Regions from separate parts of the Methylobacterium sp. M6A4_1b genome, predicted to be linked through region 2. Evidence: predicted binding sites of a transcription regulator. Region 2 holds the regulator's gene; the other holds the start of a gene.
What was found. Region 2 encodes LexA, which represses DNA repair genes until DNA is damaged. Its sites were predicted from a motif close to TGTTCNNNNTGTGTTCNG; they were not measured.
Positions count from the first base shown of each region.

Region 1: the regulator LexA is predicted to act here: its motif matches at 10,470-10,487, upstream of ACLBWX_RS12825 (putative DNA modification/repair radical SAM protein).

Region 1 is NZ_JBKEZQ010000011.1:32,697-47,553, forward strand. It holds gene trxA (thioredoxin) at 1-404, opposite strand, end outside; gene ACLBWX_RS12775 (hypothetical protein) at 609-1,109, opposite strand; gene ACLBWX_RS12780 (glutathione S-transferase family protein) at 1,194-2,171, opposite strand; gene ACLBWX_RS12785 (alginate O-acetyltransferase AlgX-related protein) at 2,215-3,171, opposite strand; gene ACLBWX_RS12790 (2'-5' RNA ligase family protein) at 3,282-3,812, shown strand; gene ACLBWX_RS12795 (phosphatase PAP2 family protein) at 3,916-4,689, shown strand; gene ACLBWX_RS12800 (PilZ domain-containing protein) at 4,786-5,157, shown strand; gene ACLBWX_RS12805 (Gfo/Idh/MocA family protein) at 5,290-6,600, shown strand; gene ACLBWX_RS12810 (carbohydrate porin) at 6,691-8,238, shown strand; gene ACLBWX_RS12815 (TAXI family TRAP transporter solute-binding subunit) at 8,242-9,672, opposite strand; gene ACLBWX_RS12820 (regulatory protein RecX) at 9,754-10,383, shown strand; gene ACLBWX_RS12825 (putative DNA modification/repair radical SAM protein) at 10,505-11,719, shown strand; gene ACLBWX_RS12830 (UdgX family uracil-DNA binding protein) at 11,889-13,295, shown strand; gene ybaL (YbaL family putative K(+) efflux transporter) at 13,300-14,857, opposite strand, start outside.
Region 2 is NZ_JBKEZQ010000017.1:12,992-27,848, reverse strand. It holds gene ACLBWX_RS16275 (ComEC/Rec2 family competence protein) at 1-1,205, shown strand, start outside; gene lexA (transcriptional repressor LexA) at 1,199-1,951, opposite strand; gene ACLBWX_RS16265 (DUF937 domain-containing protein) at 2,189-2,974, opposite strand; gene sfsA (DNA/RNA nuclease SfsA) at 3,140-3,847, shown strand; gene ACLBWX_RS16255 (FkbM family methyltransferase) at 3,899-4,729, opposite strand; gene ACLBWX_RS16250 (outer membrane beta-barrel protein) at 5,076-6,341, shown strand; gene ACLBWX_RS16245 (alpha/beta fold hydrolase) at 6,494-7,258, shown strand; gene ACLBWX_RS16240 (ABC transporter permease) at 7,275-8,036, opposite strand; gene ACLBWX_RS16235 (ABC transporter ATP-binding protein) at 8,033-8,959, opposite strand; gene ACLBWX_RS16230 (F0F1 ATP synthase subunit B family protein) at 9,089-9,574, opposite strand; gene ACLBWX_RS16225 (F0F1 ATP synthase subunit B family protein) at 9,668-10,231, opposite strand; gene ACLBWX_RS16220 (F0F1 ATP synthase subunit C) at 10,341-10,568, opposite strand; gene ACLBWX_RS16215 (F0F1 ATP synthase subunit A) at 10,677-11,432, opposite strand; gene ACLBWX_RS16210 (AtpZ/AtpI family protein) at 11,548-11,922, opposite strand; gene ACLBWX_RS16205 (DsbA family protein) at 12,182-12,835, opposite strand; gene ACLBWX_RS16200 (DUF721 domain-containing protein) at 12,924-13,409, opposite strand; gene mutY (A/G-specific adenine glycosylase) at 13,555-14,857, shown strand, end outside.

The DNA of each region.
Region 1 (14,857 bases), on a different contig from region 2:
AGCGCCTCGGCCTCCGCCATCGCCTCCTCGATCGGGGTCGGGCCGGCGGGGCCGGCGAGCCGCGCGATGAATTCCTTGATCTGGGCCTCGGGCACCGCCCCCATGAAGCCGTCCACCGGCTGGCCCTTGTCGAAGGCGATCACGGCCGGAATCGACTGGATGCCGAGCTGGCCGGCGATGGAGGGGTGCTCGTCGATGTTCATCTTGACGAGCTTCACCTTCCCGGCGGAGCCCTGGACGACCTTCTCCAACACGGGGGCGAGCTGCTTGCACGGGCCGCACCACGGCGCCCAGAAGTCGACCAGCACGGGCTGCTGCATCGACTCGGCGATGACGTCCTGGCGGAAGCTCGCCGTGGTCACGTCCTTGGTGGTCCCGCCCGGCACCGGCGCATCGTTCAGCATAACGTCCTCAAGGCCTTCGTATGGATCCGTGGGAGGGTCCGGGTCTGGCCGCCCGTCCCGTCCTGCGTCAAGAGATGGGAACTCCGCGCGCCCGGACCAGAGCGGACGTCCACACGCGATCGCCCCCGGCTCCCGGCGCGTCCCGTCTCCGGCGCCGGCTTTCCCCGGACGGGCTCCGCCCCGCCCGGCGGGGACCGGCGCCCCCTAGCGCGGGGCGCTCCCGCCGGTCCGGCCCGCATCCGGCGTCGTCTCCGGCGTTTTGGCATCTGTCACGAAGACCCCCTGATAGGTGCCTTTGGCGGCGTTCGCCTCGCAGGTGATCGCGGTCTTGCCCGGCTCCGGAGTGCTGAAGGCGCAGGACCCGACGGCGACCAGCGGTCCTTGCGCCACGCCGTCCTTCGTCGTCTCGCTCGGAATGACGAGGTTGATCGGCTGAAGCGGGTCGCTCTCCTCCGTGCGCTCCTGCTGGGCGCCGTTGCCGCTGAAGCTCAGGGCACGGCCCTCGGCCGCGAAATCGAAGCTCGTGCGGTTGCGCGAGACCGTGTTCATCAGCGTGTTCTTGCAGGTGCCCGAGACGTCCTTGCCGGCGATCACGAGCTTCTCGCAGCGGCCCTCGAGCTTGACGGCCGTCTGGGCGAGGGCGGGAGCGGCCGCGAGCAGCGGGGCGGCGGCGAGGACGAGGCGGGCGGTCGAGAGGCGCATCATGGGTCCGATGTAAGGCTGCGGGTCGGTTCGTCGAGGGTCTGCGCACGCGCAGGGTCCCGGGTTCTGTCGGGCAGGGTCCCGCGCTCAGGCCGGGAAGCGCGCGGCGCGGTCGTTCGGGGCCGCGAAGTCGAGGGCCGGCCCGAGGGGGACGATGCGGGTCGGATTGATGGTCGGGTGGCTCTCGTAATAGTGCCGCTTGATATGGGTGAGGTTCACCGTCCCGGCGACCCCCGGCAGTGAATAGACGTCGCGCAGGTAGTTCGAGAGATTGGGATAATCGGCGATGCGCCGCAGGTTGCACTTGAAGTGCCCGACATAGACGGCGTCGAACCGCACCAGGGTGGTGAACAGGCGGATGTCCGCCTCCGTCAGCCGGTCGCCGCAGAGGTAGCGCGCCGCGTCGAGGCGGGCCTCCAGGGCGTCGAGCTCGGTGAACAGCGCGGTGAAGGCCTCGGCATAGGCGCCCGGGTCGGTGGCGAAGCCCGCCTTGTAGACCCCGTTGTTCACGGCGTCGTAGACCCTGGCGTTGACCGCGTCGATCGCGTCCGCGAGGTCGGCGGGGTAGAGGTCCGGCCCGGCGGTCCCGAAGGCGCCGTCGAGCATGCGGACGATCTCGGCCGACTCGTTCGACACGATGACGCCGCGCCGCCTGTCCCACAGCACCGGCACGGTGACGCGGCCGGTGAAGCCGGGATCGTTCTTCAGGTAGACCTCGTAGAGGCGGGTCGCGCCGTTGACCGTGTCGGGCGTGGCGCCGGGTGAATCGCCGAAGACCCAGCCCTCCTGGCCCATGTGCGGATCGACCACCGAGACCGAGATCGCCTCCTCCAGGCCCTTCAGGGCGCGCACGATCAGGGTGCGGTGGGCCCAGGGGCAGGCCAGCGAGACGTAGAGGTGGTAGCGCCCGGCCTCGGCCGGAAACCCGCCCTCCCCGCTCGGACCGGGGGACCCGTCGGCGGTGATCCAGTTCCGGAACTTGGCGTCCGTGCGCTTGAAGCGGCCGCCGGTCTCCTTGGTGTCGTACCAGGTATCCTGCCAGACGCCGTCGACGAGCAGCCCCATGATGCATCCTTCCCGCGATCCCGATGCGCGGGAAGATGGGCGCTCAGGCCTCGGCGGACAGCCCCTCCGGTGCGGCGGCGGACGCGGCGGCCTCGAGATGCACGCCCTTCTGGTAGGTCGCGATGTCGAAGGTGTCGTCGGGCAGGCGGGTGACGAAGCGCTCGGCCATCTCGAACACGAGGAGATCCGGCCGCACGCGTTCGACATAGCCCCAGTCGATGCTCGACGACCAGACGAAGTGAACCTCGCGGAAGCTCTCGGCCAGGATGCCGGTGAGCATGATCGGGGCGAAGTGGGCGTAGGAATCGCCGAACAGCACCAGGGTGCGCGGATCGACGTCCGGCCGTTCGTTCCGGAAGCAGACATGGGCGCCGACATGGAGGTCCGGGGCGCGGCCGGCGGCCTCGTAGGCGGCCACCAGCGGGCTCACATAGGTCCGGTGGGCGTCCCGGTCGAGCACCGCGTGGCTCGCCGTCTCGATCGGCTTCTCCGGAACCTTCTCGCCCAGATCGCGCACCCGTGTGGTCTCGTAGCGCTCGCGGACGTCGAGATCGGCCGGGGGCACGGCGCCGCAGGCCCGCATCAGCACCCCGTAGGCGAGGCGGCAGCCCTCGTAGTTCCAGTGCGTGTCGGTGCGGTAGTAGAGCGGCACCGCGCCGTCGCGCGCAGCCCGCATCGGCGCCAGCAGGTCGACGTAGTGGGGGTTGTTGATCAGGCGCCGGGCCAGCACCCGGGTGGGCGCCTGGCGCGGATCGAAGCGCAGGTCCTGGGTCCGGTCGTCGTAGACCGACAGCTTCTCGGGCACGACGACGTGGACGTAGCGGATGCCCAGCGCCTGCGCCCGGGCGGCCCGCGCCTCGATGAGCTTGACCCAGCCGCGCAGGCGCCACCACCGGGACAGGGTGGCGCGGTACTGCTCGAGGACACCGTTCGTGCCTCCGATCAGGAAGAGCCAGCCTTCGCGCCCCACATGGACGATTTCCCGGTGTTTGCGCCGCATCGGGGCTCTCTAGCCGGCCCGGGCGGCCCTGAACAGGCCGCGCGGGCCCGCCCGGGTCCTGGACACGCCTCCCGCCCGCGCCATCTCCCTGCCTCACGCCGGATCGGACCATGACAGACCCCACGCCCACGCCCGACCCGCTGATCCTCACGCTCGCGATGGATCCCGACACCTTCGCGCGGTTCGACGCCCTGCGCCGCCGGCACTTCCCGCAGGCCCTCAACCACATCCCCGCCCACGCGACCCTGTTCCATCATCTGCCCGGTGCCCGCGAGCCCGGCATCGCCGAGACCCTGGCGGCGATGACCCGGACCCAGGCGTCCCCCGAGGTCGCGGTCACCGGCCTGCGCTTCATCGGGCGCGGCGTCGCCTTCGTGCTCGATTCCGACGCCCTCTCGGCCTTCCGGGCGCGGCTCGCCGACGCGTTCGAGGGCCTGGGCGAGGGTCTGACCGCGCAGGACCGGCAGGGCTGGCGCCCGCACGTCACGGTGCAGAACAAGGTCGATCCCGCCACCGCCCGCGCGCTCCACGCCGCGCTGGAGGCGGAGTTCGTGCCGTTCCGCTTCACCGCGCCCGGCGTGCTGCTCTGGCGCTACCTCGGCGGCCCCTGGGAGCGACGCGCCCGCTTCGCGTTCGGGTAGCGCCGGCCTCACCCCGATGGAGGCCGCCCCTCCGATCCGCTATGCCGGGCCGATCCGGCTCCCCGACCCGGCTCCCCAACGACGCATTCGCGAAGACGCCCGCATGAAAGCCCTGCCCTCCGGCTACCGCAACAATCCGCTCGTGACCCGGGCGAATGCCCTGCGCCTGGCCCTGCGCCTCAACGAGGTCGGCCCGGTCCTGGCGCTGCTGGCCGTGAGCCTCCTCGGCTACGGCTTCTTCGCCCTGGCCAACGAGGTCGGCGAGGGCTCGACCGAGGCGCTGGACCGCAAGATCCTGCTGGCCCTGCGCAATCCGGCCGACCTCTCCGATCCGATCGGACCGCGCTGGCTCGAGGAGACCATGCGCGACATCACCGGGCTCGGCAGCGTCTTCACGATCGTGTTCGTGACCACGGCGGCCTGCGCCTACCTGGCGATGACCGGGCGCCGGCGCATCGCCGTGTTCGTGATCGCCGCCATCGGCGGCGGCGAGATCGCCTCGACGGTGCTCAAATTGTTCTACCACCGGCCCCGTCCCGACCTCGTGCCGCACGGGATGGAGGTGTTCACCGCGAGCTTCCCCAGCGGCCACGCGATGATGTCGGCCATCGCCTATCTCACCCTGGCGAGCCTGATCGCCCGCGTGGACCGGCAGCGCGAGGTGAAGATCCTCGTGCTCACCGTCGGGGTCTCGATGACGCTGCTGGTGGGCATCAGCCGGATCTATCTCGGGGTGCACTGGCCGAGCGACGTGGTCGCCGGCTGGTGCGTCGGGGCCGCCTGGGCCGCCCTGTGCTGGTTCGTGGCCCTCGTCCTGCAGCAGCGCGGGGAGGTCGAGGCCCCGACCCGGCACGGGGAGCCGGAGCGGCGGCCTTAACCATACCGTCGGATTCAGCGGCCGGCGCTGCCTGCGGGACGGCGCCGGTTCCTCACAACCGTGTTATCGAGGGATGCAACTTCCGGAGATGACCCCATGCTTCTGGGACAACGGGAACGGCGCGCCGGCCAGCGGCTGCGGAGTCTCCTCGGCGCCGATATCCGCATCGCCCCGTTTGCCTCCGACACCGCCTGCCTGGTGCGCGACAGCGGTCCGGACGGCTTCCGTCTCGCCTTGAGCGACGGCGTGCCCCTGCCGGAGATCTTCGACCTCCACATCCGCAAGACCCGGCAGACGCGGTCGGTGCGCCTGATCTGGCGCGGCGACGACTGCGTCGGCGTCCGGTTCGTGCCGGATCCGCCGGCCGCGGTGCCGGTCCCCATCGGACTGATGCGCGACCTTCGGGCGGCGCGCGCGGAGATCGCGTCGCTGCGGGCCCGCTTGGCCGCGCGGGGCGACGAGGCCTGAAGGCCCCGGCGGTCCGGTGGCGCAGGTGCCGGGATCGCCGGAACCGCGTTTCTCGCCGTGACGTTCCCGAGGGAGCAGGCCGTCGGTTCCCGATCCGCGGCCCCTGTCCCGCCGGAACCGACAGCGCACGTCATGACGGATGAAATCCCCCTCTCCCGCCGCAACGTCCTTCGCGCGGGCACCGCGACGCTGACCGGCCTCGCCCTCGGGGCGACGGGCGCGGAGGCGCAGTCGGGGCCGCCGCCCGCCTCGGTCCCGGCCGATACCGGCGCGGTGCAGGGCGGCAAGGTGATGTTCCCGAACTGGCGCGGCCCCGGCGACCGGGCGCCCCCGCCGCCGCCCGCCCCGATGCCGCCGGGCCAGCGCGTCGGCTTCGCCATCGTGGGCCTCGGGCGCCTGAGCCTGGAGGAGATCCTGCCGGCCTTCGGCGAGACGAAGCGCGCGCGCGTGGTCGCGCTGATGTCGGGCACCCCCGCCAAGGCGAAGCTCGTGGCCGAGCAGTACGGGATCGCGCCGGAGGCGGTCTACGGCTACGACGAGTGGGACCGGCTGGCGCAGAATCCCGCGGTCCAGGCGGTCTACGTGGTGACGCCGAACGCGGTGCATCGCGGCGACGTCCTGGCCGCGGCCAAGGCCGGCAAGCACGTCCTCTGCGAGAAGCCGATGGCGGCCTCCTCGGCCGAGGCTCGGGACATGATCGCGGCCTGCGCGGCGGCCAAGGTCAAGCTGATGATCGCCTATCGCTGCCAGTACGAGCCCTACAACCGCGAGGTGATGCGCCTCGCCCGCTCCGGCGAGTTCGGCCGTCCGCGGCTGATCCAGGCCTTCAACGGCCAGACCACCGGGCTGCCCCAGCAATGGCGCCTGAAGAAGGCGCTCGCCGGCGGCGGCGCCCTGCCGGATATCGGGCTCTACTGCCTCAACGGCGTACGCGCTCTGACCGGCGAGGAGCCGGTCTCGGTGACGGCGCAGATCCACGCGCCCGAGGGCGATCCGAAATTCGCCGAGGTCGAGGAGACGGTCGCCTTCACCCTGCGCTTCCCCTCGAATCTCATCGCCCAGTGCATGACGAGCTACGGGGTGCACGAGTCGCGCCGGCTCCAGGTCCATACCGACAAGGCCGACATCGACCTGCAGAACGCCTTCGCCTACCGGGGCCAGCGCCTGGTGGTGGCGCGGCCGGACGGACAGGCGGAGTCGCAGGACACCCGCATCCTGACGCAGAAGAACCAGTTCGCCCTGGAGATCGACCACATGGCCCGCTGCATCCAGGAGGATCGGCGCCCCCGCACCCCCGGCGAGGAGGGCCTGCAGGACCAGGTCCTGATGGAGGCGATCTACGAGGCGGCCCGCACCGGCCGGCCCGTCCCGGTCGGCCCGCCGCCGGGCGCGCCGGGCGGTCTCGACGTCACCCGCGGTCCGGAACTCGACGCCGCCGGCTGAGACGCGCGCCGGGCAGTTGCCTGGGCGTCACGCAACCCGTCTAGTGTCCCACGGGGGCGGCATGGGACCGCCCCCGGATCGCTCGGACGCTTGACCCCACCGCCCAGCCCCTCTCGACCGCGCCCCGCTCCGCCGCGACGGCTCGGCGCAGCCGTCCTCGGCGGCGCCCTCGCGTTCGTCGGCGTGCCGGCGGATTTCGCCCTCGCCGAGACCCCGGCCGAGATCGCCGCGCGCCTGGCCGTGGAGGGACGCGCCATCGGCTCGCCGCGGGGCGCGGGCGGCGACCCCCAGACCTCGGTCGCCCAGTCCGTCACCTCGTCGCGTCCGTCCGCCAACCTCGACACCTCGATCCAGGATCAGCTCGGCCCCGCCGGCGACCCCTTCGGCTTCCGGGCCTTCCTGAAGGAGCGCGGCGTCACCTACAGCCTGACCTATATCGGCGAGAGTCTCGGCAACGTCTCGGGCGGCCTGCGCCGGCGCGGCATCACCGAGGGCCTGCTCGACCTCGAGATCGACGTGGATCTCGGTCCCCTCGTCGGCTGGACCGGGGGCGCGCTCCACACCAACCTGTTCCAGATCCACGGCGCCGGTCTGTCGCGCAGCGCGGTGGACAACCTCATCACGGTCAGCGGCATCGAGGCCCTGCCCTCGTCGCGCCTCTACGAGCTCTGGTTCGAGCAGAAGCTCTTCGGCGACCAGTTCGGCCTGAAGTTCGGGCAGATCGCCGCCGATACCGAGTTCGCCGTGACCCAGACCGGCACGGTGTTCGTGAATTCGACCTTCGGCTGGCCCAACAACATGGCCGTGGTGATCCCGAGCGGCGGGCCGATCTACCCCCTCGCGGTGCCGGGCGTGCGGGCGAAGCTCGTGCCCAACGCCAACCTGTCCTTCCAGGTCGGGCTGTTCGACGGCGATCCGGCCGGGCCTGCGCGCGGCAACGGCGCCTCCGACCCGCAGCGGCGCAACCGCACGGGGACCGATTTCCGCACGAACGACCCGCCCCTGGTGATCGCCGAGGCCTCCTACGCCTACAACATCGCGCCGGGGAGCACCGGCGAGGCCGGCACGGTGACGCTCGGCGGCTGGTATCATTTCGGCCGCTTCGACAGCCTGCGCTTCGACGGCGCCGGCACCTCCCTGGCCGCGCCGGAAAGCAGCGGCAACGCCCGCCGCTTCCGCGGGCAGGCGGGCCTCTACGGCCTCGTCGACCAGACCGTCTACCGCGAGCCCGACGACCCCAACGACGGCGCGAGCGTGTTCCTGCGCGCCTCCGCCTCGCCGGCCGACCGCAGCCTCGTCGACCTCTATGCCGACGTGGGCATCGCCTACAAGGGCCTGCTGCCCGGCCGCTCCGACGACACCGTGGGCCTCGCCTTCGGCTATTCCCGGATCTCCGCCCAGGCCCGCGGCCTCGACACCGATACGATCCTGGCGACCGGTGTCGCGATGCCGAGGCGCAGCAGCGAGGCGGTGCTGGAGGCGACCTATCAGGCGGTGCTCGGCCCCGGCGTCACTCTGCAGCCGGACGTCCAATACGTGTTCCGGCCCGGCGGCGGCATCCCCAACCCGCGCGACGCCAGCGGTGCGCGCATCCGCAACGCGGCGGTGTTCGGACTGCGGGGGACGATCCGGTACTGAGGGCTACTCCGCCGCCGGCGCGTGCAGCGACAGCAGCCGAGCCGTGCGGGCGTGATCCACGGCGCGGCCGCTCTCGCCGGTGTCCGCCCCGAGATTGCGCCGCTCGTCGTTGATCGCGGCATGGACCGCGTCGATGGCGAGGATGAGGGCGCTCACGGTGCGGTTGTCGATGTTGCGCTCGCGGGCGTGCTGGACGACGTCCGCCACGAGGTCGTCGGTCTCGCGCACGAGGCCGTCGAGATCGGCCTTGCAGGTGGAGGCGCGCACCTCGCGCAGGATGTCGAGGAGCCGGTCGAGAACGACGTCGATGCGCTCGCGGCGCTTGCGGGCGAGGCGCTGGGCGATCCAGGCGACGCCGGAGCCGACGGTCCCGCCGAAGAACGCCAGCAGGTAGATGTAGTCCTCGTAGCGCTCGAACATCGTCTGCTGTTCGCGCTCGAAGTAATCCACCGCGCCGGGATGGTTCGGCAGGCGGGCGCTGGTGGCCGCCACGGTGGAATCGAAGTCCGGCGCCTTCATCAGGTTGGCGATCGGCGCCAGGGGCGCCAGCTTCGAGCGCCACTCGAACAGGTGCTGGGTCACCGAGGCGACGGTGAAGCGGCTGACGCCCCCGCGGGCCATCAGGCGGTAGGACGCGCCCACCGTCTTCACGTCCTCGTCCGGGCGCTTGGGGCGGCCGCCGAAGGTGCCGGCGGGAATCGTCACGGATTGCAGCTCGGGCATCCGCTGGATGATCGCCTCGCCATCCGGCACCGAGACGAAGTTGATCTTCTTCTCGGCCGACGCGGCCTCGACGGCGTGCACCGTCGAGATCGCGGCCTTCGAGGCCGGGGCGGCGATGACCGCCACCGCGTCGACCCGGCCCTCCGCGATGGCGCTCGTGACCTCCTGGGGCGTGAGCGGCACCAGGGCGACCCGGGCCGGGCCGAGGCCGCCCTCGGGCACCGGCTCGGCCGCCGTGTGCGCCGCGAAATCGTAGAAGGCGAGCAGGTTCGTCACGAACGGCAGGTCGGCGGCGTGCCGCTCGACCACGCCGAGGCGCTTGCGCGCGAGATCGGGGAAGTTCTCGATGCCGGCCGCCTCGGGGGCGGCGATCAGCAGGGCCTCGTCGTGCAGGATCGCCAGGGTGAGCCCGTTCTCCGGCAGGAGGACATCGGGCCGGACCACGGCGAGATCGGCCTTGTTGCGCTGGAGCGCTTCGGCGCTGTCGCGCACGTCATCGTAGAAAGTCAGCTTGAGGCGGACATCCTCGCGGCCCCGGGCGAGAGCCTGGGCATAGGTCTGCAGGAGGGTCGCCTCGGCGCCGTCCCGGGGCCCCACCGCCACGGTCAGCGTGGTCGGGCGCGACAGGTAGACCAGCATCCCCGCCACCAGGGCGAAGCCCAGCGCCAGGAAGACGAGAAGCCACTCGCGTCTCACGAGAAATGCCGGCATGGCAGGAACGAGCCTTCGTCCAGCGTGATCACCATCTCTACGAGAGCCACACCCGAAACCCGTCCGGATCGTGAAGAACCGATGACACCGCGAAACGTTGCGTCCCGCCGCCCCGCCGGAGCTGCCCCGGATGGCCGGGCCGAGGCGAAGCCGCCACCGCCCGTCACCCCCGCCTATCTCGAGCGGGCGGCCCTGCATTACCTCGAACGCTACAGCGCCTCCGTGGCAATGCTGCGGCAGACCCTGAAGCGGCGGGTCGACAAGCGCTGCCGCCTGCGCGGGGAGGAGGCGAGCGCCTTCGCGGAGGCGATCGAGGCCACGGTGGCGCGCGCGGTCGGCGCCGGCCTCGTGGACGACGCCCGCTTCACGGCCGGGCGTCTCGCGGCCCTGCGCCGGCGGGGCGCCTCCGCCCGCGCCCTGTCGGCCAAGCTCGCCGCCAAGGGCGTTTCGCGCGAGCAGGTGGCCAGCGCGATGGAGAACGAGCGGGAGACGGCGGACGAAGGCGTCGACCTCGAGGAGGAAGCGGCGCGGGCCTATGCCAGGCGGCGGCGCCTCGGCCCCTGGCGCCGCCCCGGGACCCGCGAAGCCCATCGCGACCGGGATCTCGCCGCCATGGCCCGCGCCGGCTTCCCCTACGGCCTTGGCCGACGGGTGATCGAGGCGGATCCCGACGCCGATCCCGACGCCGAAACCTTCAGATCCGGGGCTTAGGGCCGCCGCGGACGTCGGCGTTTGGTTCCGACATCTCGGCTGCGACATCGCGGCGGCGGAGAAAGACCGAATTCGTGCGCGAAAACTTGAACGAACCGCGAACGAGGCGCATCTCTCTTCGATGGACGAAACGCTCGCCAAGAAGCTGCGCATCCTCGCCGATGCCGCCAAGTACGACGCCTCGTGCTCGTCCTCCGGGGCGCCCAAGCGCTCGGCCGGCAAGGGCGAACTCGGCTCGACCACGGGGGCCGGCATCTGCCACGCCTACACGCCGGACGGGCGCTGCATCTCGCTCCTGAAGATCCTGCTGACGAACTACTGCCTGTTCGACTGCGCCTACTGCGTCAATCGCCGCTCCTCCAACGTCCAGCGGGCGAAGTTCTCCGTCGAGGAGGTCGTGACGCTGACGGTGGAGTTCTACAAGCGCAACTACATCGAGGGGTTGTTCCTCTCCTCCGGCATCATCAAGTCCCCCGACCACACCATGGAACTGCTGACGCGGGTGGCCAAGTCCCTGCGGCGCGACCACGGCTTTCGCGGCTACATCCACCTGAAGTCGATTCCGGAAGCGAGCCCCTGGCTGATCGAGGAGGCGGGCCTCTACGCCGACCGGCTCTCGATCAACGTCGAATTGCCCACCGAGGCGAGCCTGGAGCGCCTCGCGCCCGAAAAGGACGGCGCCGTCATCCAGAACGCGATCCAACAGATCGGCGAGCGCATCGTCGAGGCCAAGGCCGAGAAGCGCCGGTTCTCGCCGGCCGGGCAATCGACGCAGGTGATCGTCGGAGCCGACGCCACCACGGATGAGGCCCTGATCCGCAAGAGCGCGCTGCTCTACGGTTCGTACAACCTGAAGCGGGTCTACTATTCCGCCTTCAGTCCGATTCCCGACGGCTCGAGCATCCTGCCCCTGAAATCCCCCCCGCTCCAGCGCGAGCACCGGCTCTACCAGGGCGACTGGCTGCTGCGATACTACGCCTTCACCCCCGACGACGTGGCGGACGCCACCGAGGACGGGATGCTCTCCCTCGACATCGACCCGAAGCTCGCCTGGGCCTTGAAGCACCGCCACCGCTTCCCCGTCGACGTGAACGTCGCCGACCGGGAGATGCTGCTGCGAGTGCCGGGCCTCGGCGCGCGGGCGGTGGACAAGATCATCCGGGCGCGCCGGCACACGCGCCTGCGCCTCGACGACATCGCCCGGCTGACCTCAGCGCTGAAGCGCGCCCGGCCGTTCCTCATCGCGGCGGACTACCATCCGGCGGGCGGCCTGACCGACCGGCTCGACCTGCGGGCGCGGCTGGCCGATCCGCCCAAGCAACTCTCGTTGTTCTAGGATGGGCGATCCGGCACCCAACCCTCCCCCCTCTGCGGGGGAGGGTGCCCACGGAGGGGACGGGAGAGGGGGCGACCTCTCCGGACAAGGCGCTGCCCCTCGCCCGGTCGCTGCGCGACCGCCCTCCGCCGCAAAAGGGGGAGGGTTCGGCAGCGGCGCGCTCGAAGCCATCGACCTCCGTCCAGGCGCCGACCTCGATGGCTTCCGCGCCGCCGCGCGCCGCCTCGCCGGCCGGGGCATCCCGCCGGAGCGGGTGCTCTGGTCCATCGGCGAGGCGCCGGGACTGTTCGGCACCCCTCACGAGGCCGAGGTGGCCCAGGCTCCTTTGAGCCTCCCGCGCGGGGTCGCCGACATGGTCGGCATGGTGGTGCCCCATCGCGATCCCGAGCGCTACGCCCTGCTCTACGAACTGATCTGGCGAATCCTGCACGGCGAGCGCCGGCTGCTGGAAGTGTCGAGCGATCCCCTGGTCCACCGGCTGGAGCGGATGCGGAAGGGCATCGCCCGCGATCTGCACAAGATGCACGCCTTCCTGCGTTTCCGCCGGGTGGAGGGTGAAGACTCGGAGCGCTTCGTCGCCTGGTTCGAGCCCGACCACCACATCCTGGCCGCCGCCGCGCCGTTCTTCGTCGGCCGCTTCCGCCCGCTGATCTGGACCATCCTGACCCCGGAGGCGTCGGTGCATTGGGACGGCACCAGCCTGACCTTCGGCCCGCCGGGGCGACGCGAGGACGCACCGGCCGGCGACGGCTTCGAGGCGGGTTGGCGCGATTACTACGAGAGCACCTTCAACCCCGCCCGGACGAACCTGTCGGCGATGCGGGCGGAGATGCCGAAGAAGTACTGGCGCAACATGCCGGAGACCGCCGCCATCCCGGGCCTCGTCCGGCAGGCGGCGGCGCGCACGGGCGCCATGATCGAAAGGGAGCCGCAGATGCCCGTCAAGCGCAACCCCGCCCGCGCCGTCGCGGCCATGGCCGATCAGGCCCCGGATTCGCTGGAGGCGCTGAACGCCGTCATCCGGCGCTCGGAGCCGCTGGTGCCCGGCGCGACCCAGGCCGTCCTCGGCGAGGGACCATTGGGGGCCGCCATCGCCTTCGTGGGCGAGCAGCCGGGCGACCAGGAGGACCGCCAGGGACGCCCCTTCGTGGGGCCGGCCGGGCAGCTGCTGTCGCGGGCGATGGAAGAGGCCGGGATCGCGCGGGGCGAGGCCTACCTCACCAATGCGGTCAAGCACTTCAAGTTCGAGGAGCGGGGCAAGCGCCGCATCCACCAGAAGCCCACCGCCGGCGAGGTCAGCCACTATCGCTGGTGGCTCGACCGGGAACTCGACTTCGTGGCCCCGAAGCTCGTGGTGGCGCTCGGCGCCACCGCCGTGCTGGCGCTGACCGGCAAGGCGATCCCGATCACCCGGGCGCGGGGGCCGGCGCAGTTCGAGAAACCCTATGCGGGCTTCATCACCGTGCACCCGTCCTACCTGCTGCGCCTGCCGGACGAGGCGAAGGCGGAGGCCTACGCGGCCTTCGTGGCGGATCTCCGCCGCGTCCGCGACCTCGGGCGCTCCCTGGCCGCCTGACGCGTCACGCTCCCTCCTCCTTGTGGGGGCGCAGTTCCGGCGTGACCTGATCGATCTCGGTCTCGATCGGTGCCGAACGGCTCTCGACCCGGGTGCTGTCGACGAAGATGCGGGCCTCGCCTTCCTTCAGGCCGAGGCTGCGCAGGGCGTAGAGGGTCATGCCGAAGGCCAGCTCCCGCTCGGCCATCAGCACGAGGCCGACCCCCTGCTCCTCGAAGTGGCGGCGCTCGCCGTCGTTGTGGGTGCGCACCAGGGTGTCGATGCCCGGGTGGATTTCCCGGGCGAGCTCGACGATGCGCCGGGCCGTATGCGCCTCCGGGGTCGCCACCACGATCAGCCGGGCCTGGGCGATGTCGGCGGCCTGGAGGATGCCCGGGGCGGTGGCGTCGCCGAACACCGCCTCGACGCCCTCCTGGCGCAGGTCCAGCACCCGGCGGCGGTCGCGGTCGAGGACGAGATAGGGCAGGTCCCAGGCCTTGAGCGCCTTGCCGATGGTGCTGCCGACCCGGCCGTAGCCGACGATGATCGCGTGGCCGCGATGGGGCGGGCTCTCGGTGGCGACCGCCAGCGCCTCGGCGCCCTTGCGCTCGAAGCGGGCGGCGAGGCGGGGGCGCTCGGCGACCTTGCGCCCGACCCAGTCGGTGAGGGCGAAGAAGAGCGGGTTCAGGGTGATCGACAGGATGGCGCCGCCGAGGATGAGGTCGCGCCCCTCCTCCGGAAGGAGTTTCAGGGACAGGCCGAGACTGACGAGGATGAACGAGAACTCGCCGATCTGGGCGAGGCTCGCCGCGATGGTGAGGGCGGTGCCGAGGGGGTGCCGGAAGGCGAGGACGATGGCCACGGCCGCGAGGGACTTGCCGATGAGGATGACGCCGAGCACCGCCAGCACCGAGAGCGGCTCGCGGATCAGGATGCCGGGGTCGAACAGCATGCCGACCGAGACGAAGAACAGCACCGCGAAGGCGTCCTGCAGGGGCAGGGAATCGGCCGCCGCCTGATGGCTGAGGTCGGATTCGGCGAGCACCATGCCGGCGAAGAAGGCGCCGAGCGCGAAGGAGACGCCGAAGAGCTCGGCCGAGCCGAAGGCGATGCCGAGGGCCAGCGCCAGCACCGCCAGGGTGAAGAGCTCGCGCGAGCCCGTGCGGGCCGCCTGGTCGAGGAGCCAGGGCACGAAGCGGCGCCCGCCCACCAGCATCACCGCGGCGAAGACCCCGACCTTGGCGAGCGTCAGCCCGAGGGTGAGCCAGAGATTGCCGTCCCCGGCATGGTGGGCGGCGCCCGCGCCGTCGCCCCCGAGAGAGGGCGCCAGCGCCGGCAGCAGCACCAGGGCCAGCACCATCGCGAGGTCCTCGACGATGAGCCAGCCCACGGCGATGCGGCCCTTGTCGCTGTCGAGGAGCCGGCGCTCCTCCAGCGCCCGCAGCAGCACCACCGTGCTCGCCACCGACAGGGCGAGGCCGAAGACCAGGCCGGCCCCGAGGCCCCAGCCCCAGGCCAGCGCCAGGGCGCCGCCCATGGCGGTCGCCGCCACGATCTGCACGACGGCGCCCGGCAGCGCGATG
Region 2 (14,857 bases):
TCGGTGCGATCCTGGTCGACCGGCCGGCCCTCAGCATGCGGAACCTGGCGATCGCCGCCCTGATCGCCCTGGCGCGCGAGCCGGACGGGCTCCTCGGGCCGAGCTTCCAGATGTCGTTCGGTGCGGTCGCCGGCCTGATCGCCTGCGCACCGCTGATCGGCGGCCGCGCGCTGCGACGCGAAGGTATCGGCCTGCTGCCCCGAACCTTCGCCCTGGTGACCACGGCGATTGTCGGCACCTTGGCAACGACTCTCGTCGCCCAGATCGCCACCGCGCCCTTCGCGACGTATCATTTCCAGACGATCCAACCCTTCGGGCTCGTGGGTAACGCGCTCACGCTGCCGCTGGTCTCGCTGGCCGTGATGCCGTCGGCCGTCCTCGGCATCCTCGCCTATCCCTTTGCCCTGGATCAGCCGGTCTGGTGGGCGATGGGCCTCGCCGTGCGAGGAATGCTGACGATCTCCACTTGGATCGCAGCCTTCGGGAACGCGGTCGTGGTGATCCCGGCATTCGGCGCGGGCGCTCTCTGTCTCATGGCATCCGCGTTGATCTTATTGACCCTCCCGGCCTCGTCGTTGCGCTGGCTCGGCCTGCTTCCGGCGGCAATCGGCATTGCCTGTGCGGCCACCCCGGAACGCTCCGACATCTACATCGATCGCGAGGGGGCGGGTGCGGCGATCCGGGACCTCAGCGGGCGGCTCGCCACCTTGGGTAGGCCCCCGTCTTTCGTCCTCGGACAGTGGCTGAAGGCCGATGGCGACGGCCGCAGGGTGGAGGACGTCCCGGCTTTTCAAGGCGCGCGCTGCGACCGCCTCGGCTGCACCCTGATCACGCCCGATGGTCGTGCGCTTGCGCTGACCACCGACAAGCGCGCAATCGGGGAGGATTGCGCCAGGGCAGAGATCCTGATTTCTCGGCAATCCGCCCCGACGGGCTGCGCCGCGTCGATCATCGTCGACCGGAATTTCCTACAGTCGCACGGCGCGACGTCGGTTCGCCTCGCCCGCGATGGCCCGGCACTCGCGACGGCCAAGCGTCCCGGCGACCTCGTCCCCTGGCGCGCGAATTCGTCGAGAAAGCCGACGGAAGCGCTGCCGACGAAAGCGGGCCCGCCGATCCTTCCGACGCCGCGAGCGGCGCCGGACCCCACTGCCGATCCATCGGATCCGCCCGGTGACGAACCGGGCGGCGACAGCCTTCAGTAGCGACGCACCAGGCTGACGAGGCGTCCCTGGATCTGCACCCGGTCCGGGCCGAGCACACGCGTTTCGTAGGCTGGGTTCGCGGCTTCAAGAGCGATGGACGAGCCACGCCGACGCAGGCGCTTCAGGGTCGCCTCCTCATCGTCGATGAGCGCGACGATAATGTCTCCGGTATTGGCGGTGTCCTGCTTGCGGATGACCACGAGGTCACCGTCGAGAATCCCTGCCTCGATCATCGAATCACCCCGCACTTCCAGGGCGTAATGTTCGCCGCCGGCCAGGAAATCCGGCGACATCGTCACCGAGTGACTCTGCTCCTGGATGGCCGAGATCGGCGTGCCGGCCGCGATCCGGCCCATCACCGGGATGGTCACCGCCCGACCGCTTTCGTCGGTGGCCTGCGTTGTCGGCAGGCGGGACACCGAAGCACCCGCCGGCAAGCCCTTGCCCTTGCCGCCTTCGACCACGCTCGGCGTGAAGCGGCGCACCTCGGGAGCGGGACCGGCGCGCGACGCGCCCGCGTTGCCATTCAGGCTCTCCGGCATGCGGATCACCTCGATGGCGCGCGCCCGGTTCGGCAACCGGCGCAGGAAGCCACGCTCCTCGAGAGCTGTGATCAGGCGATGGATGCCCGATTTCGACTTTAAGTCGAGAGCGTCCTTCATCTCGTCGAACGACGGAGGAACGCCGCTCTCGCGCATCCGAAGCTGGATGAACTGGAGCAGGTCCAGCTGCTTACGCGTCAACATGCGGGACACTCTTCGTTAACGCCACGGAACGCGGCGGGTGGCACCAGAAACAAACCACGAACACATTAAACGTTCCGTAAGTGTTCTGCAAGGGTTCCTGTCGAGAGCCGCCGGGATGTTGGGAAGGGCCGACAGTGTGCTCCGGGCAGCACGCAGCCCGGACGATACCTGCCCCGCATGCGGCCAGGACCGGGCCAGATCGGAAGCGGCCGGTCTGGGATGACGGTGCGCTGGGCGCTACGACGTCCGGGTCCGGCCGCCCCTGGGCTTCGCTCCGGAGGCTTCGCCACCCCCAGCGTTCGAAGCGCGGGGATCCCGCCAGAAAGTGTCGAACAGCCGTTGCATGGCGCGCGCGTTCTCCTGCTGTACTTCCAGGCCCGTCTGGAACATCTGCTGCATCACGTCGAAGGGGGCGTCCGCAGCGGCCTTGTCCGGCACATCGGCCCCTGTTCGCGACGGAGCGGTGAGCCGGGGTGGTGCCGGACGGGCTCGCACCTGGGGCGGCGAGGGCGCAGGACTCGCCGCGGTGGCGCCCGACTTCAGAAACGCCTCCATCATCTCCGACCAGGCGTTGGGTGGAAAGCCGAAGGGGTTCGTCTCGGCGCGCGGGGGTGGCGCGGGCGGAGGTGCCTGATTCATCATGACGTGGACGATCCCCGCCACCACCATACCGGCCATGACCGGCAGCATCTGCTTCAGGGCCGGCATCGCGACGCCGCTCACGGTCGCCGCCTGCTGCAGCACGGCCTGGCTGAGATGCGGCGAGCCGAAGAGCTGCTTGACCAGCATGTCCATCTGCGGCGTCGCGCTCGGTACCGTGGGCGGAGTCGGCCCCACGAGATTGAAAAGCTGGGCGAAGCCGGTGGGATCGTACGCGACGTTGCGCTGCAGGCCCATTGTCAGGGCCGGCATCAGAGCCTCCATCGCACGCAGGCTCTGGTCCGGCGACAGGCCGAACTGCCGTCCGAGTCCCTGCGCATTGGCGCCCGCCTGCGCCTGGAGAATGTCGAAAAGATTGAACATGGCGGCCTCGCGGACGAACAGCGGCTTTCCCGGCTATCGACCCGGGGCGCGCCCCGCGAATTCTGTCGCATCCGGGTAGCACTGACCAGCCCAGGCGCCTCATGACTGCCCGATTCCGCGCCGACGGGAGCCCGCATCAACCTGTTTCTTGACCCGGATCCGCCGATGCGCTTCTCCGCGCCCCTGCTCGAGGCGCGCCTTGTGCGCCGCTACAAGCGCTTCCTGGCCGACATGGAGCTGTCGGATGGTTCCCTGGTCACCGCCCATTGCCCCAATCCCGGAGCGATGCTGGGCCTTGCTGTTCCGGGTACGCGCGCCCTCCTGTCGGAGACACGCAGCCCGACGCGCAAACTCGCTTTCTCCTGGGAATTGGTGGAAGCGGACCTACCCGGCGGGAGGCAATGGGTGGGCATCAACACGATGCGGCCGAACGCCCTGGTGGCGGAGGCCTTCGCCGACGGCAGCCTGCCGGCGCTCGGCGGCTACGCCGTCCTGCGCCCGGAGGTCCGCTACGCGCAAGCCAGCCGGGTCGACTTCCTCGCCACGGGTGAGGGACTGCCGCCATACCACGTCGAGGTGAAGAACTGCCACCTGATGCGCAGGGCCGGCCTCGCGGAGTTCCCGGATTGTGTCGCCGCTCGCAGCGCCCGGCACATGGCGGACCTGGCTGCGGTCGTGGAGGCGGGGGGCCGCGCGATGGTCGTCATCGTGGTGCAGATGTGGGCCGACCGCTTCGACGTGGCCCGGGATCTCGACCCAGCCTTCGACCGGGCGTTCCAGGCCGCACGGTCCGCTGGCGTCGCCGTACACGCCCATCGCTGCCGCGTCGGCCCCGGCGGGATCACCATCGCCGCTGCGATCCCGGTTCTGTAGGACGCTGGTCTCGGCGGAAGCCGGTTTGGGCGGTGGGGGAACGGCGCGCCGTCAGGCCGCCCGTTCGAAGATCAGGTTGAGGCGCGTACGGGCGATCCGGCGATAGCCGTGCTGTTCCAGCAAGGCCGGCAGATCGATCTGCCACTGATCGGTGCCGTTCTCGACGATGAGCAGGCGTGGCCTCAGTGCGACCGGGGCCGCCCGCAGGAATGGCTCCAGGATCAGGTCCTCGGCCCCTTCGACGTCGAGCTTCATGGCGTCGATGCACTCGATCCCCTCGCCGCGGGCGAGTTCGAGCAGCGGCACGGCCGGCACCCGGATCTGTGCACCTTCGTTCGTCCCGACGATCTTCAAGCTTGATTCGCCGCGGTTGCGCGGATCGACGAACAGAGTGAGTTCGCCGGCCTTGTCGGCGACGGCACACGCCACCGCCTTCACGGTTCCGAACGGGTTTTGAGCGATGTTGTAGGTCAGCCGGTCGAACACGTCCGGCTGCGGCTCCACCGCGAGGATGCGTGCGCGCGGCCCCGCGAAGGCCGCCACGAACAGCGCATAGGCACCGATGTTCGCGCCGATATCGAGGAAGGTGCAGCCCGGCTGAAGCTTCGCGCGCAGGAGGTCGCGCTCCTCCGGATCGAAGAACTGCGGCGTGAAGAGCACCTTCTTCTCGCAATTGTTGTTATAGGGGTAGAGCCGCATGCGCGCGCCATAGCGCTCGACATCGAGAGGCGCACCCCGCAACAGGCTGATCGCCACCCGGCGCAGGAACAGGGCAAGGCGCCGGCCGGCCCAGCTGGCGTAGGAGATCCGCCCCGTCAGCTGGGCGATGCGGGCGACGAGGCCGGTGGGAGCGTAGGTGCCATAGGGCTGCGTGTCTTTCATCGTGCCTGCTGATGCCAGCGCGCGGGCCCGGCGGCAAGCGAAGCCAGCACGACCGAGCCGGCACCAGGACGATGCCCGAGGCCGGAAATCTCTCAGCGTGCGAATCGAGACCGGCGATAGGGTGCCCCACTGGTTCGCCTCGAGAACGGTTCGGCAAGCTGGGGCAAATTTCCGGGAGCGGCCTTCACATCCCAAAGCTGTTCCATTGTGGCAACACCACGACTGAAACCAGTATGGACGGCGCTAAATTGCCTTAAAATTAGGCGCATGCACAAAGGATAGCTTTGCCGTAGCGGGGAACCTTTGAGAACGTCGCCATAACGCAGATTTCTCCGCAGAGTTCCCCATGACCATGCACCGCTCGCTCCTCGCCCTCTCAGCCGTCCTGCTGTCATCGGTCTGTGCTTTTGCAGCCGACATCCCGGCGAAGGTGCTGGCCATTCCGGCTCCCCCGGCTTCCTGCAAGGCCGAAATCACCTTCCCGGCCTATGGCGGCTTCATCAAGCAGAACCCGAACCCGGCCTGCCTGACGCTCGGCGGGTTCGGCGACATCTATGTCGGCGGCGCGGTGAGCGGGTACTTCTACGATCAGAACAACGTGACGACCATCGCGCTTCCGGGCATCGCTGCCGATCGCTTCGCGCGCGCCGACTTCTCGAACCTGATGGGCTTCATCCAGAAGGCCGACGGTCCGTTCCAGTTCTACGCCGCCGTCGGCGCCTACTCGATCCCGGGCCTCGGCGCGCCGATCTTCAGCGCCATTGACCAGACCAACCTGCTGTTCTCGCCGGCTCCGATCGCCTTCGGCAAGTACGTGATCAACGACAACTGGTCGGTCCAGGGCGGCCGCATGCCGACCCTGATCGGCTCGGAACTGCCCTTCACCTTCCAGAACCTCAACATCTCGCGCGGCCTTCTCTTCGCGCAGGAAAACATCATCAACCACGGCGTGCAGGTGAACTACTCCGACGGTCCGTGGGCCGCCTCGTTCGCCGCGACCGACGGCTTCTTCTCCGGCGAGATCAACTGGGTCACGGGTGCGATCACCTACAAGATCGACTCCGCCAACACGATCGGCATCAACGGCGGTACCCATTTCAGCAAATACAACGGCTTCGACTTCTCCACGCCGGCCGGCAACCGCAACCTGTTCGCCACGCCCACGACGCTCCAGAACAGCAGCATCGTCAGCGCCAACTACACCTACGCCGACGGCCCCTGGATCGTGACGCCGTACATCCAGTACACCAACGTCGAGCGGAACGACGCGCTCTTCCTCACCGGCGCCGAGACCTTCGGCGCCGCTCTGCTCGCCGGTTACGCCTTCACGGACCAGTTCTCCCTGGCCGGGCGCCTCGAGTACATCACCCAGAGCGGCAGCCGGAACAACCCGTTTGGCCGGACTAACATCCTCTACGGCGCAGGCAGCTCGGCCTTCTCCTTCACGGTCACGCCGACCTTCACCTTCGACCGCTACTTCCTTCGCGGCGAGTTCTCGACCGTGCAGCTCTACGACATCACCGATTTCGGCGGCTTCGGCACCGGCTTCGGCCGCACCGGCCTGAAGACCTCGCAGGAGCGCTACATGATCGAGACCGGCATCACCTTCTGATCCCGGCATCCGGTCCGGTTCGAAGAAACGCGGCGGCAGGGAAACCTGTCGCCGCTTTCATTTTGGGATGAGCGTCACGGCGGGGCTTCCGTCGACGCGCCCGCGGGTCCAAGGAGGCAGGCGCCATGCCCCGACCGATAAGGCCCGAGCCCATGCAGAGCTTCGATTCCGACGGCGTCGCCATCGCCTATATCGACGTGCCGGCGGTGGGCGGATCGGGCGAGCCGATCCTGCTGATTCATGGCTTCGCCTCGAACCACGCGGTGAACTGGGTCAACACCCTCTGGGTTCGAACCCTGACCCAGGCCGGATACCGCACCATCGCGTTCGACAACCGGGGGCACGGCGAAAGCCAGAAGCTCTACGATCCGGAGGCCTATGGCGCCGACCTCATGGCCCAGGATGCGCGCCGCCTGCTCGACCATCTCGGAATCGAACGCGCCGACGTGATGGGCTACTCGATGGGTGCGCGCATCGCCGCTTTCCTCGCCCTCGACGCGCCGCAGCGCGCGCGCTCCCTGTTGCTCGGCGGCCTCGGTCTGCATCTCGTGGAAGGCAAGGGCCTGCCGGATGGGATCGCCGAAGCCCTGGAGGCGGAACCCGGCGCACGTGCGCCGAACCCGACGGCCGCCGCGTTCCGCACCTTCGCCGAGCAGACGAAAAGCGATCTGCGAGCGCTCGCCGCCTGCATGCGCGGCTCGCGTCAGGCGCTGTCGCGCGCCGAGGTCGCGGAGATCCTGATTCCCACCCTGATCACGACGGGCACCTTCGACACGGTCTCGGGCTCTGGACCTGCGCTGGCTGCCCTGTTCCCGAACGCCACCGCCCTCGAACTGCAGAACCGGGACCACAGTACGGCCGTGGGTGATCGCGGCCACAGGACGGGCGTGCTCGATTTTCTTTCCCGGCGCCCCTGATGGGACACCCCGCGCCTCAGCTCTTCAGGCGGTAGCCGGTCCGGAAGATCCAAGTCACGCCGGCCAAGCACAGAACGAGGAAGACCAGCGCCATGGCGAGGCTGATGCCGACGCCGACATCGGAGGTGCCGAAGAAGGACCAACGGAAGCCGCTGATGAGGTAGACTACGGGGTTGGCGAGGCTCACCGCCCGCCAGAAGGGCGGCAGCATCTCGATGGCGTAGAAGCTGCCGCCGAGAAAGGTCAGCGGCGTCACGATGAGAAGCGGCACCAGCTGCAGCTTCTCGAAGCCGTCGGCCCAGAGGCCGATGAGGAAACCGAACAGGCTGAAGGTCACCGCCGTGAGGAGCAGAAACAGCACCATCACGAACGGATGCTCGATGCGCAGGGGCACGAACAGGGCGGCAGTGGCCAGAATGATCAGCCCGATGAGGATCGACTTCGACGCTGCGGCACCGACATAGCCGAGAACGATCTCCAGGGGCGAAACGGGAGCCGACAGGATCTCGTAGATCGTCCCGGCGAAGCGCGGGAAGTAGATGCCGAACGAGGCGTTGGCGATGCTCTGCGTCAGCAACGAGAGCATCATCAGCCCGGGTACGATGAAGGCGCCGTACGCCACACCGTCCACCGAGGCGACGCGCGAGCCGATGGCGGCACCGAAGACCACGAAGTACAGCGAGGTGGCGATGACCGGGGCAACGATGCTCTGCAGCGCCGTGCGCCAGAAGCGCGCCATCTCAAAGCCGTAGATGGCGCGGACCGCGTACCAGTTCATGCGCGTTCCTTCACGAGGTCGACGAAGATCTCCTCCAGCGAGGACTGGCTGGTCTGGAGGTCGCGAAAACGGATGCCGGCGGCGGCGAGGTCGGCCAGCAGCGCGGTGATCCCGGTCCGCTCGCCCTTGGTGTCGTAGGTGTAGACGAGATCCTGGCCGTCCGGCGTCAGGGTCAGGTCGTGCCGCGCCAGTGCCGGGGGCAGGGCGGTGAGGGGCTCCTGCAGGTTCAGGGTCATCTGCTTCTTGCCGAGCTTGCGCATTAGCTCGGCCTTCTCCTCCACTAGGATGATCTCACCCTTGCGAATGACCCCGATGCGATCAGCCATCTCCTCGGCCTCGTCGATGTAGTGGGTGGTCAGGATGATGGTGACGCCCTTGTCGCGCAGCGACCGCACGAGTCGCCACATGTCCCGACGCAACTCCACGTCGACGCCGGCGGTGGGCTCGTCGAGGAACAGGATTCGCGGCTCATGGCTCAGCGCCTTGGCGATGAGCACCCGGCGCTTCATGCCGCCCGACAGGGTCATGATTCGCGCATCGCGCTTCTCCCACAGGGAGAGGTCGCGCAGCACGCGCTCGATATGCGCAGGGTCCGGCCGCAGGCCGTAGAGGCCGCGGCTGAAGCTCGTCGTTGCCCAAACCGTCTCGAAGGCGTCGGTGGTGAGCTCCTGCGGCACGAGACCAATGAGGCGGCGGGCCTGCCGGTAGTCCCGGGCGATGTCGTGCCCGCCCGCCACGATGCGCCCCGCACTCGCGGTGACGATCCCGCAGAGGATGCTGATCAGGGTCGTCTTGCCGGCCCCGTTCGGGCCGAGCAGGGCGAAGATCTCCCCCTCGGCGATATCGAGATTGATGCCGTCGAGGGCCTTGAGGCCCGAGGCGTAGACCTTGGACAGGTTCTGGATGGAGATGATCGGCTGCATCGGGGCTCCGCTGAGGCGTGACGCCGGCACGATCGGGGCGGCCTTCTAGCACGCTGCCGCCCGACGGCTGACCCGGAAAACGCGAAAGCCGCCTCGCGGCGGCTTTCGCTGATGTCGCAGATGCGCGTGTCAGGCCTGCAGGCGGGTCCGCACTTCACCGAGGCTCTGACGGACGAGGTCCTGGGCCGCGTCGCCCTGCATGCGCTCGCGCAGGATCACCTCGGAGACCTTCACCGCAGCATCGGCGGCGGCGGCGCGAACCTGGGCGGTCGCCTGAACCTCGGCCTGGGCGATCTTGGTCTCGGCTGACTTGGTGCGGCGGGCGATGAAGTCGTTCAGGCGGGCATGGCCCTCGTCGGCGATGCGCTGGGCCTCCTCGCGGGCGGAGGCCACGATGGCCTCCGCCTCGCGCTCGGCCTCCGAGCGGCGCCTCTTGTAGTCGGCAAGGACGCCGGCAGCCTCCTCGCGCAGGCGGCGGGCCTCATCGAGTTCGTGGCGGACGCGCTTGGCGCGCCCGTCCAGTCCCTTGGTGATCTGATCGAAGCCACCGACCTTCCAGACCACGGCCATGAACAGGACGAAGGCGACTGCGACCCAGAATTCCGCTTCCAACAACATGCTCGTCGTCCCAACTCGATGGCGTTCGGCGGATCGTCCTCGGGTCTCGACCCTCGGGTTCGCCGATCAGGTTTGGTTTCGCGGCCCGCCTCAGTGCGGGAACGCGACGCTGTCGAGGGCCTTGGCGAGGGCGGCCTCATCGGGGCTGCGGCCCGTCAGGCGCTCGACGATCGCCGATGCAGTCTGGCCGGCGATGCCGCGAACGTTGCCCATGGCCTCGGCCGTGCGCGTGCGCAGGGTCGCCTCGGAGGCGGCGATGCGGGCGTTCAGCTCGGCCTCGAGCGACTTGCGCTTGGTCTCGGCTTCCTGCGTCAGGGCCGTGCGGGTTTCGAGAGCGATGGCCTGAGCCTTGGCCTGCGCGTCGCTCAAGGATTTCTCGTAGGCCGCGCCGGCGGCATCCGCCTCGGCCTTCAGGCGCTGGGCCTCGTCGAGATCGCTCGACAGGCGCACGGCGCGGTCATGCAGGATGGCCTGGATGCGCGGCAGCGCGATCTTGTCCATCAGGTAGTAGAGCAGCCCGAAGGCCAGAGCGAGCCAGATCAGCTGGGACGCGAAGGTGTGGCTTTCGAAGGGCGGGAAGCCGCCGCCGTGCTCGGCGGCCGGCGTCGCGGCGAAGCCTTCATGCGTTGCGGTCGAATGGGCCGGCTGAGCCATGACGTCCTTCGCGTAAATTCAAGGAGTGGGGACCGGACGCCTCTGCCTTCCCTGTAGGAGGCGGCGTCCGGTCCGGCATCGATTCGAGGTCCGAGACGACGAGCGCGTCTTAGACGGCGAACAGGAGCAGCAGCGCGACGAGCAGCGAGAAGATGCCGAGCGCTTCCGTGAGAGCGAAGCCCAGGAGCAGGTTGCCACGCTGGCCGTCGGCGGCCGACGGGTTGCGGAGCGCGCCGGCGTAGAACTGGCCGAAGAGGTTGCCGAGGCCGATGGCGGCGCCCGCCATGCCGAGACAGGCGAGGCCGGCACCGATGTACTTGGCAGCTAAGGGATCCATCAAATTGCTCCTGGTGTCGTGTCGTCGTTGCGTGGAGAGGAATCCGGCCTGCGACCGCGGACCGGGGACGGAAGGGAGTATCCCGGCCGTTGGCCGGGAGGACCCGGCTCAGTGGCCGGGATGCAGGGCGTCGCTGAGATAGATCGAGGCGAGCGTCGCGAAGACGTAGGCCTGCAGACCGGCGACGAGGAATTCGAGGGCCGTGACGGCGACGCTGAGGGCCAGCGGCAGCGGCGAGATCGCCCCCCAGGCACCGGCGGCGAGCAGCGCCGGCACGAAGCCTGCGAAGATCTTGAGGGCGATGTGGCCGGCAAGCACGTTGGCGAACAGACGGACCGCGAGGCTGATCGGGCGCGAGATGAAGGACACGATCTCGATGGCGACGATCATCGGCATGAGCCACCCGGGCACGCCCGAGGGCACGAACACCTTCAGGAATTTCGTGCCGTGGGCCATGAAGCCGTACACGATGACGGTGCCGATCACGAGGAACGCCAGCGCGAAGGTGACGATGATGTGGCTGGTCACCGCGAAGGCGTAGGGGATCATGCCGAGCATGTTCAGCACGAGCACGAACATGAAGAGCGAGAAGATCAGCGGCATGAACCGCTCCGAACCGTGTCCGGCGGACTGGCGCAGGGTCGAGCCGATGAACTCGTAGAAGACTTCGGCCATCGACTGCATGCGGCCCGGTACCACCGAGCGGCGGGCAGTCGCAACGATCGTGATCAGCGCGATGATCCCGACGGCAGCGAACATGTAGAGCGCGGACTGGGTGAACGCGATCTCCTGGTTGCCGATATGACCGAAGGAGACCAGCGGCTTGAGCTCGAACTGGTGGATCGGATCCATCTTTACGGCCATTGCCGCTCCCGTCCTTCTGAATCTCGGCCGGCCAGACGGCCCGCCACCACCGGTGCCGCGTAAGCGGCATGCTTCGCATTCGATCCGCCGCAGGCGCGGCGCTTTCGGAGAACCGCTAGCGGTCCTGATCCTTCGTCGGCGCCTTGGGAAGAGACCCCGAGACGCGCATGACGTTGTAGACGCCGGTGACGAACCCCAACATCAGCAGGACGATCAGTCCCCAGGGTTTCGTCCCGAGGTAACGATCGAACATCCAACCGAGAATGCCCCCGGCGAGGACGCCCGCGATGAACTCGGTCGAGAGCCGCATCGCCTGGCCGAGAGGAGAAGGCCCGGCCGAAGAACCGGGACGCGTCGAATGATCGGGAGTGGCGCTGGGCCGCTTCCGCTCAATCTGCATCTCAAGACGTTTGAGCCTCTGAGAGAGGTCCGCGTCCAGTGCTTTCTTCCGACCGTCCCTGCCTTCGTCCTCTGTTTCGTTGCCGCTCACGGCGAGAACTCACATTGGCGAGAGCGGAGGGAACCGGCGGAACGCCTCCTTCAGGCGGGGCGCACCATAGTTTCGCCCACCTTGGGTGTCAAGGCGCCCTCGACCTCACGTAAGATCTTGCCAGGCCACGAGAATTCAGCGTTTTGCCGAACCGCCCTCAGGTGTTCGCCAAATGGGCCGGTGAGGGGACAAGGGAGCCTCACCGAGAGCACCGATCATTCGGCCTCCCGAGTATCCACGGATCTCGGGTATCCAGGGCTCAGACGCCCAGGAGCGGTTTGATCACCTTCTCCATACCCTCGATGGTCATCTCGCCCTTGAAGCGCTCCCCGTTGATGAAGAAGGTCGGGGTCGAATCGACCTTGAAGGTGTCCATGCCCTTCTGCTTCACCGCATTGACGGCGCTGTAGAGCTTCTGGTCCTTCAGGCAGGCCTCGAACTTCTCCTTCGAGAAACCGGCCTGGCGCAGCATCTGCTCCATGGCATCCACCGGGGATTGCGGCTTCTGCACATAGGCCCAGGCCTGCTGCTGGTCGAAGAGCAGGTCGGTGATCGGATAGTACTTCGCGTCCCCGTCGCAGCGAGCCAGCATGAAGGCCGCGGTGGCGAGCGGATCCAGCGGGAACTCGCGCAGCGTGAAGCGCACCTTGTCGGTGTCGATGTAGCGTTCCTTCAGGGCCGGCCAAGTGAACTTGTGGAAGGCGGCACAGTGAGAGCACGTCATCGAGGCGTATTCGATGATGGTGACCTTGGCATCCTTCGGACCGAGCCAGACGTCGCCGAGGGGGCCGGGCTCCATCAGGGTCGAAAGGTTCGCTTCCTCGGCCAGGGCCGGAAGGCTGAGCCGAGGCAGGAGAACGGCGGCGCCGACGGCAAGGCCGGCGGCTTTCAGGGCATCGCGTCGGGTGATCATGATGGTGAGGGCTCCGGTCGCGGACCAAATCTTCTGGAGCGATGCGGTAGAATCCCGCAGGCGTCCTGACAAGGCGGAGCGCGGCGCCCTAGCGCTTGTATGTTGTCGCGACAATCGCCGTCCCGAGGCGATCGAGGGCGTCTCGCAGGGCGTCGTGCTCGATCGCCTCCACGGCAAGCGCCACTTCGCCGCGGCGGACGGGATCGATGACAGGCGCTGCGGGCCGGCGCCCGATCCGATCCACACGGCCCTGGCGCATCACGATCTTTCCGACGCAGGCCCAGCCGTAATGGGCGTTGACGCGCTGGATCACCACCGGTGCCAGGTGCTGCAACTCGAGGGCGAACACTCCTTCGACCCGGACCACGAGGGTGCCGGGATCGGGGCGCCCCTCCTCTTCGCGCCGGCGCCGGCGAGGCCATTCGAGCTTCGAGGGCTGGCAGTAGCGCGCGAGCCGCTCGCCGACGATCTCGGGCCAAGCGGCCAGGATATCGGTGGAGGCGAACCCTTGCGCCGCGAAGGCGGGGCCGATGCAGCCCTCCAGCAACTCGGCGAGGGGTTTGACACGCGCCATGCGCAGGGTTTCCGTGCGTCCGACCGGGACGGGACCGAGACCCCGGTATCGTTCGCAATGGTTAGCATGCCGTTCCGTCCGGCCGAAGCCGGGCGGCGGGATCGGACTGGAGAGGTCGGCCTTGGACGCATCGGGCCGGCGGTCTATGGACGGGCGTCCCCACCACGCGCCGGTGCCCGTGCCCCACACCACAGTTCCCGCCCCCGAGGCCGCGGACCTCCTGACCTGGTACGACCGGCACCGCCGCGTCCTGCCCTGGCGGGCACTCCCGGGCGAGACACCCGATCCGTATCGGGTCTGGCTTTCGGAGGTGATGCTGCAGCAGACCACGATCGCGGCGGTGAAACCCTATTTCGCGAAGTTCCTGGCGCGCTTTCCCACCGTCGAGGATCTTGCGGCGGCGCCCGAGGAGGCCGTGATGTCGGCCTGGGCCGGGCTCGGCTACTACTCTCGCGCCCGTAACCTTCATGCCTGCGCCAAGGCGGTGGCGGCGGCCGGGCGATTTCCCGACACGGCCGCATCCCTGCGCAAAATGCCGGGCATCGGCGCCTACACGGCGGGCGCCGTCGCCGCGATCGCGTTCGATCGCCGGGAGGCGGCAGTGGACGGCAATGTCGAGCGGGTGATGACGCGGCTCTTCGCCATCGAGACCACGCTGCCTGCGGCCCGGTCCGAGATCCGCACGGTGACCCAAGCCCTGGTCCCGGAGGATCGGCCGGGCGATTTCGCCCAGGCGGTGATGGATCTCGGCGCCACGCTGTGCACCCCGAAGCGCCCGGCCTGCGCGCTCTGTCCCTGGATGGCGCCCTGCCGCGCCCGCGCGCTGGGCCTGCAGGAGACTTTCCCCAGGAAGGTCAAGGTGGTGAAGGGCACTCTGCGCCGCGGCGCGGCGTTCGTGGCGATTCGCAGCGGCGACGAGGCGGTCCTGCTCCGCACCCGGCCGCCGGAAGGATTGCTCGGCTCCATGGCCGAGCCGCCGACGAGCCCCTGGGAGCCCGGCTACGATCCGGCTCAGGCCCTGCTCGACGCACCCCTCGACGCGCGCTGGAAGCGGCTGCCGGGCCTCGTGCGGCACGGCTTCACGCATTTTCCACTGGAGTTGACGGTGTTCGTCGCCAAGGTCGCGCTCAGCACGACCCCGCCGCCGGGCCTGCGGTTCACGCCGCGGCGCGACCTCGACGAGGAACCGCTGCCGGGTGTGATGAAAAAGGTCCTGGCATACGCCTTCGACCCGAAGCCCGAGGCGGCAGCCCCGGGAGTGGACAAGCCCGTGAAGCGCGGCAGGCCGAAGGCGATGCGGAGCGTGGCCGACACGCCGCTCTTCGCCGAGCCCACGTCGGAGGCGCCCGCCCCGTCACCGCGCTTTCGCCCGGTGCCGAAGCCGGCCCCGCGCGCGGCGCCGATCCCGATTCCTGATGAGGCCGTCGAAGACTTCGAGGGGCCGGCCG